Linked DNA regions of Rhizobium sp. N324. The protein of the gene in region 1 interacts with the protein of each later gene in a pairwise test. Links are inferred from orthologs where the notes say so. Each region holds a gene or a part of one and is shown on either strand. Other genes may lie near its edges.

Evidence for each region.
Region 2: the proteins of grxD (region 1) and AMK05_RS20575 interact in binary tests that used the Escherichia coli proteins (3 or more experiments, as listed by UniProt). The link is inferred for Rhizobium sp. N324 from one-to-one orthologs.

The regions. Positions count from the first base shown.
Region 1 is NZ_CP013630.1:2,453,051-2,457,886, reverse strand. The notes cover bases 975-3,892. They hold grxD (Grx4 family monothiol glutaredoxin), read right to left. Parts: upstream 2,643-3,892; coding sequence 2,307-2,642; downstream 975-2,306. Other genes in these bases: AMK05_RS11865 (hypothetical protein), read left to right, coding at 3,236-3,892; AMK05_RS11870 (hypothetical protein), read right to left, coding at 2,825-3,073; AMK05_RS11880 (multidrug effflux MFS transporter), read right to left, coding at 975-2,168. Also shown: AMK05_RS11885 (multidrug effflux MFS transporter), read right to left, coding at 1-927; more of AMK05_RS11880, read right to left, coding at 963-974; more of AMK05_RS11865, read left to right, coding at 3,893-4,531. UniProt on the Escherichia coli protein: Monothiol glutaredoxin involved in the biogenesis of iron-sulfur clusters.
Region 2 is NZ_CP013630.1:4,273,904-4,276,695, reverse strand. It holds AMK05_RS20575 (BolA family protein), read right to left. Parts: upstream 1,643-2,792; coding sequence 1,358-1,642; downstream 1-1,357. Other genes in the region: cobS (cobaltochelatase subunit CobS), read left to right, coding at 2,672-2,792; AMK05_RS20570 (J domain-containing protein), read left to right, coding at 1,745-2,362; AMK05_RS20580 (HlyC/CorC family transporter), read left to right, coding at 6-1,316; aroB (3-dehydroquinate synthase), read left to right, coding at 1-6. UniProt on the Escherichia coli protein: Transcriptional regulator that plays an important role in general stress response. Has many effects on cell morphology, cell growth and cell division. Acts by regulating the transcription of many genes, including dacA (PBP-5), dacC (PBP-6), ampC and mreB.

The sequences.
Region 1 (4,836 bases):
GCCGAGAGCCGACAGCGCCGTAAAGATCAGCAGGGCGGCGTGCGAGATGCGGCGCATGCCGAATTTGCGGACGAAGAAGCCGTTGGCGAAATTGGCGACGGCGATGCCGCCGGCGGTCGCCGCAAAGGCGATCGGCAGCCAGTCGCCGAGGCCATAGACCTCGCCGAAAACCTGCTGCACCGAGATCACATAGGCGCTGATGACGCCGGTGAACATGGTGAGGCCAACCATGTAGCCGCAGGTGATGCGGTTGGTGAGCACGGTCTTGAAGCCGTCGAGGACGGAACCGACCGACAGCGGCAGGCGCTCTTCCGGCGGCAGCGATTCCTTCAGGCGCAGGAACGCCCAGATGAACAGGATGGTGGCGGTGATGCCGAGCAGGATGAAGATCCAGTGCCAGTTGGCATAGAGGATGATGAGCTGGCCGATGGATGGCGCGACGATCGGCACGATCATGAAGACGATCATGACATAGGACATGACACGCGCCATCTCGCGGCCGCCGAAGCAGTCGCGCACGATGGCCATGGTGGTGATGCGCACGGCGGCACCGCCCACGCCCTGAACGAAGCGCATGAGGAGCAGCATTTCGAAACTGCCGGTTGCTGCGGCGGCAAACATTCCAACCACGTAGCAAACCAGGCCGCCAAGCAAAATGTTGCGGCGGCCGAACGTATCCGAAAGGCTGCCGAAGAATATCTGCGAGACGCCGAAGCCCAGGAAGAACACGCCGATGATGAGCTGCGCGTCGTTGGTGTTGGTGACGCCGAGGGAATGGCCGATATTGGGCAATGCCGGCAGCATGCTGTCGATGGCCATGGCGATGCTGGCGGTCATGATGGCAATGGTGACGACGAACTCGCCGAAACCCATGCCGATGCGGCGGGAGCCCTGGTTTTCCTGGTGCGGTTTATGCGGCGGCGTCATGTGGTGAAATCCCGGATGCGGAGGAGGTGGGCCGTTCAGACGGCAGGATTCTGCTGCTGAAAGAGGCGGCCCTTTTCGGCGATCAGCACGAAGATAAGCCCGATGATCGACACGATGAAATAACCGGCGACCATCGGCAGCGCGGTGCCGTCGAAGGCCTGGCCGATGCCGGCGCCGATCAGGGCGCCGCCGACCGTGCTCATGAAGCCGAGGACGGAGGAGGCGGTGCCGGCGACGTGGCCGAGCGGCTCCATGGCGAGCGAATTGAAGTTCGAGCCGATCCAGCCGAACTGGAACATGGCCAGGCCGAAGAAGGAGATGAACAGCGCAAACGGCATTGGCTCGGCGCTCGCCATCTGGACGATCAGCCAGATGGTGTTGATGGTGATGAAGCCGATGAGCGAACCGTGCGACAAGCGGCGCATGCCGAGCTTGCCGACGAAGCGCGAGTTGAAGAAGGACGACAGCGACATGAAGATCGCCACGCCGGCAAAGGCGAAGGGGAAATAGACGCCGAGATCGTAAATGCCGACATAGACCTGCTGGGCCGAATTGATGAAGCCGAACAGCGCGCCGAAGATGAAGGTGCTGGCGATGGTGTAGCAGAGGGCGATGCGATTGGTCAGCACCAGCTTGAAGGCGCCGAAGATCGAGCGGGCGGTGAAGGGGCGGACATTGGTCGGATGCAGGGTCTCCGGCAGGCGGAGATAGGCCCAGACGGCGATTGCAGTCGCCATGGCGGCGATGAAGAGGAAGATCAGGTGCCAGTTGCCGAAGAACATGACGATCTGGCCGGTGCCGGGTGCAATCACCGGCACGATCATGAAGACCATCATGATCAGCGACATGACTTCGGCCATCTGCCGGCCGCCATAGATATCGCGCACAATGGAGACGGTGATGACACGGGTTGCCGCCGAACCGACGCCCTGGACGAAGCGCAGGGCGAGCAAGCCCGCGAAGGAGGGGACGAAGACGATACTGACGGCGGAAAGAATGTAGATGACGAGACCGACCAACAGCGGCGTGCGGCGGCCGAAACGGTCAGACAGCGGCCCGTAGAACAATTGGGCACAGCCGAAGCCGAGCAGATAGGTGGAGACGACGAACTGGCGGTGATTTTCACTCTCGACGCCGAGGCTCGCGCCGATCTGCTGCAGGGCCGGCAGCATGATATCGATCGCCAAGGAGTTGACGGCCATGAGAAAGGCGGCAAGCGCGATAAATTCACGCTTGCCCATGGGCAGGCGGCCCGCGGACACGGCTTGTGATGAATCTGTCACAATGAATTTCCCATAAACAGGCTAAGGCGCTGCTAGCCGCAGCGCCTCGGACTCAAGATTACAGATTTGGAAACCGGGCGGACGTCCGGTGACCGGTCAGGCGGCGCCGCGCACGGTGATGCCGTTTTCCTGGAGATGCTGCTGCAACTCACCGGCCTGGAACATTTCCCGGACGATGTCGCAGCCGCCGACAAACTCACCCTTGATGTAAAGCTGCGGGATCGTCGGCCAGTTGGAATATTCCTTGATCCCTTGGCGGATCTCCGAATCGGCGAGCACGTTGACGCCTTTGTAGTCGACGCCGATGTAATCGAGAATCTGCACGACCTGCCCGGAGAAACCGCACTGCGGAAACTGCGGCGTGCCCTTCATGAAGAGGACGACGTCGTTGCTCTTGATTTCGTTGTCGATGAATTCGTGAATGCCGCTCATAGAACCTGATCCTTTCAACAGGCGGGTTAAAGGCCCGCCGTTTCAATCGTTGTCTTTAGATAGCATGTGGCGGCAGGAATTCCACCCGCCCAAACCAAAAAAAGACCAATCTGGTCAGGCCACTCCGGGATTGTTGCCGTCGCGTTACGGTTGATGGGCGAGATAGGCGCTGCGCGCCAGCCTCAACTGCGACGCTGACGGCTGCGGACGGCGGCGGTGCGGCGCTTGCTGACCTGTTTGCGGGCGGGTTTGCGTGTCGCCGCCGTCTTGCGGGCGGTCGAGCCTCGCTTGCGCGCTGCGGCGGTCGCCGATGCATTGCGCGTTTTACGCTTCTTGCGCTTCGTCGCGGTGCGGCCGGTGGTTTTCTTCAGGATTTCCTTCAGCACGCTGTCGACGACGCCCGATATCAATTCTTTGACAAGATCGGCCACAAAACCCCTCCGTTCATGGTGGAAACGACATGCCTGCTATTGAATTCCGGATGAGTTCGGTTAGCAAGGCGGCTTCGAGACCAAAGCTGCATTTTGCCGATATTGGCGGCGGAGCAGCCGGATCGCAGCAACATGCCGGCCATTCGCCGGCCGGAAGGTGGAATGAAACTGATCGAGAAGCGGGTCGTCCTGCATTTCCCCGGCTTCGAGCCGCTCGATGGCGCCGCCCACAGGGCGCGCTACGAACGTTCTGCCAAGCAGAGCGCTGCTGTCTGGGGCTATTCGGTTGAGATCGGAGCCTTTGCGGCGGGAAGCGATCCCCTGAGTTTCGAAGTCACGACGGACGGTGGCGGGGCGCCTGGGACAGCCGGCGATGCGGCGTCCGGGACAGCCGGCGATGCGGCGTCCGGGACAGCCGGCGATGCGGCGTCCGGGACAGCCGGCAATGCGGCGTCCGGGACAGCCGGCAATGCGGCGTCCGGGGAAACCGGTTCTCCCGGTTGGCAGGCGAAGAGCCGGATCCACATGGTCGATCACGATATGTTCGTCCGCAGCCTGCGCAGCGGCAACACTGTGAGCCAGATCATTGCAGGCTTTCGCAGTTGCGCTCAGATCATGCTCGAAGGCGGGATGCGGGGATATTTCCGTCATGCCTGGCGCTTCGGCCTGTTCTTCCTCTTTCCGTTTCTGCTGACTGCACTGGCGATGGCGCTGACGGCGCAGATCGCCGTCATGCCCTATAGTCTCGGCTTTTCTCCCTGGCACATGCTCTGGAGCGGGCCGCTGGGGCTCTGCTTCTTCATTTTCGCCTTCCTGCCGTTTTCCGAACGCTTTCATACGCTGCATCTTTTTGCCGATTGGAAAATGGCGGTGGCGCTCGGCCGGATGGATCGGGCCGATTTCAACGACTGGCTGGAAGACCGGGCGACGGCCGTGCGTGAGGCCCTCACCGAAGAAGCAGACGAGTATGTGATCTCCTCGCACAGCATGGGATCGAATGTGGCCGCCCATGTCATCGGCATCTTGCTGGAAAGGGAGCCGGAGATTTTCAAGGGCAAACGCGTGGTGTTTGCAACTCTCGGCAGCGCCATTCTGCAATGCGCGCTGCTGTCATCGGCAAGGATGCTGCGCGCCCGTGTCGGGCTGATCGCCTGCTGTCCGGATATTTCCTGGCTCGACGTGCAGTGCCTGACGGATTCGATCAATTTCTACAAGGTGCCGGTCGTCGCCGTGTCCGGCCATGCCGATGCACCGCCGGCAAAGATGATCCTGATCCGCGTCAAGCAGATGCTGACGCGCGAGCGCTACCGCAGGATCCGAAAGGACCAGCTGCGCGTCCACCGGCAATATGTGCTGGGGCCGGATCTGCAGGCGCCTTTCGACTTCACGCTGATGACATCGGGTCCGACGCCGGCGTCGGTATTTGCCGATTCGGACGCTAAGAGAATGCCCGGGTGAGGGTTGTGCTATCCGGGTAGCGAGATGCTGGGAGACACGTCGAGCCTTTTAGGCAAGAGCAGTCCTCACGTGAAGTGCTCGATTTAGGTTAGACCGTTACTGCGCACTCCTCATTCCTGTGCTCGCCACAGGAATCCAGTGCGCCCAAGTCCTTGGGCGCGAAAGACCTTCGAAACAGGTGAGTCAATCACCGCGCCGACGCGCGGTGGCTGGATTCCTGTGACATCCCTCAGGTCAAAGCCCGAGGACAGGAATGAGGGAGGTTGGAACTGAGGGCGCCGTAAATCCGGACGTCTTTGGGAATC
Region 2 (2,792 bases), 1.8 Mb from region 1 along the record:
CCCTGATGACCGTCGAAGGCGCTCTGGCATTTCTTGCGACATATTGGCCGGAGATCCTTTCGATCACGGCGCTCGTGCTGATGTCCGCCTTCTTTTCCGGCTCGGAAACCGCGCTGACCGCGGTTTCGCGCAGCCGTATCCATACGCTTGAAGTCAACGGTGACGAACGCGCCGGCCTCGTCCGGCAGCTGATCGAGCGGCGCGACCGGCTGATCGGCGCGCTGCTGATCGGCAACAATCTCGCCAATATCCTGTCGTCGTCGATCGCCACCAGCCTGTTCCTCGGGCTGTTCGGCAGTTCCGGCGTGGCGCTGGCGACGCTCGCCATGACCGTCATCCTGGTCATCTTCGCCGAAGTGCTGCCGAAGAGCTGGGCGATTTCGACACCCGACCGCTTCGCGCTTGCCATCGCCATGCCGGCCAGGCTCTTCGTTCTCGTCGTCGGCCCGATCTCCTCCTTCGTCAATGCGATCGTCCGGCGGATCCTGGCCCTGTTTGGCATCAATCTCTCGCGGGAGGTATCGATGCTGACGGCGCATGAGGAGCTGCGCGGCGCCGTCGACCTCCTGCACCGCGAGGGATCGGTGGTGAAGGCCGACCGCGACCGGCTCGGCGGCGTGCTCGATCTCGGCGAGCTCGAACTCTCCGACATCATGGTCCACCGCACTGCGATGCGGGCGATCAACGCCGACGATCCGCCCGAGGCGGTGGTGCGCGCCATTCTCGAAAGTCCCTATACGCGCATGCCCTTGTGGCGCGGCACGATCGACAACATCATCGGCGTCGTCCATGCCAAGGACCTGTTGCGCGCGCTTGCCGAGCCGAACATGGAGCCGCAGAACCTCGACATCGTCAAAATCGCGCAGAAGCCGTGGTTCGTGCCCGACAGCACCAATCTGGAAGATCAGCTCAACGCCTTCCTGCGCCGCAAGCAGCATTTCGCCGTCGTCGTCGACGAATATGGCGAGGTGCAGGGCATCGTCACGCTGGAGGATATTCTTGAGGAAATCGTCGGCGATATTTCCGACGAGCACGATATCGAGATCCAGGGCGTGCGCCAGGAGGCCGACGGTTCGGTCGTCGTCGACGGCGGCGTGCCGATCCGCGACTTGAACCGCGCGCTCGACTGGCACCTGCCCGACGAGGAGGCGACGACGATTGCCGGCCTGGTCATCCATGAATCGATGACCATCCCGGAAGAGCGCCAGGCCTTCACCTTTTACGGCAAGCGCTTCATCGTCATGAAGCGGGAGAAGAACCGCATCACCAAGCTGCGCATCCGCCCCGCCGGAGAAGACGGCGCAAAACCGGCCTGACCGACTTGGATTGCGGGTGATCGATCTCCATATAGGCGCTGCTACCAGCGCGTCGGCTCGCCAGGTGCTGCCGGTTCGACGGCCAGCGCATGCAGGCCGGCATCGAGTTCCGGTTTCAACAGCTCGGTGATCGCCCGGTGGCGCGCCAGCCGCGACAGGCCGGCGAACTTGGCCGAGACGATTCTCACCCGCATATGGGTTTCGCCGGTTCCCGTGATATCGGGCTGATGGCCGGCATGCAGATGGCTTTCGTCGATGACGCTCAGGCGCTCCGGCGCGAAGGCTTCGACGAGTTTTTCTTCGATGCGGGTTCGCAGGGTCATCATCCGGTCTTGCTGCTTCGCGAAAAGGGTTCCCACCAAGCCAGCAACAAACCCATTTGTCAATTCTTGTTGTCGCGTCGCGACAGCCTCATAATTAGCGCCGTCATGACACTTGATTCAAAATACTTCGATAGCATCCGAACACGCCGCAAACGCCAGCCGGAGGCAGAACAGGCGCCGCCTACCTGTCAGTGGGACGGCTGCGACAAGAAAGGCTTGCATCGCGCTCCTGTCGGACGCAATGCGGAAGGCCAGTTCTTTTTGTTCTGCTTCGAGCACGTCAAGGACTACAACAAGGGCTATAATTATTTCTCCGGTCTGTCGGACGGCGAGATCGCCCGCTACCAGAAAGAGGCGATCACCGGCCACCGGCCGACCTGGACGGTCGGCGTCAACAAGTCGGCGAAGGATAGCCCGCTGCATTCGGAGGTGCGCTCGGGCGCCTATAGCCGCGTTCGCGATCCCTTCGGCTTCGTCAAGGAAGGCGGCAAGGGCAGCGGGCCGCGTTTTCCGCAGGCGCGCAAGCTGAAGTCGCTGGAAAGCAAGGCCTTCGATACGATGGGTCTCGACGCCAATGCGACGTCGGCCGAGATCAAGAGCCGGTACAAGGAACTGGTCAAGAAGCACCACCCGGATGCCAATGGCGGCGACCGCGGCTCGGAAGAGCGTTTCCGCGCCGTCATCCAGGCCTATCAATTGTTGAAGCAGAACGGTTTTTGTTAATTCCCGTCCTTGCTCTTGGGCTTCAATCGGGTATGGTCCAAATCGGCTGAGGCCGCAGGCAAACGCGGCTCATATTTGTGCGTTTTCCCGACATCGCCTCCGCCGACCTTCCGGACGCGGCGTTTCTTGTCCGGGACTCTTTCAAGAATGCTCGCACGCGGACATCATCCCGCCGAGGTTTCGTTTCAGTCCCGGAGAAGTATCGCCGACGTTCCGACCTGGACGGGCGCGGAATTAGATCGCGGCGTCACGGTTGCGACATGGCCTGAGACAGTATGGCTGGGTGGCATCACCCGCCTTGGAGACATGATGAGCAAGATCGACCTTGATATAGCAGAACTGCCCGATACCACCGTTTCGGTCCGCGAGACCTTCGGTATCGATTCCGACATCCGCGTTCCCGCCTACAGCAAGGGCGACGCCTATGTGC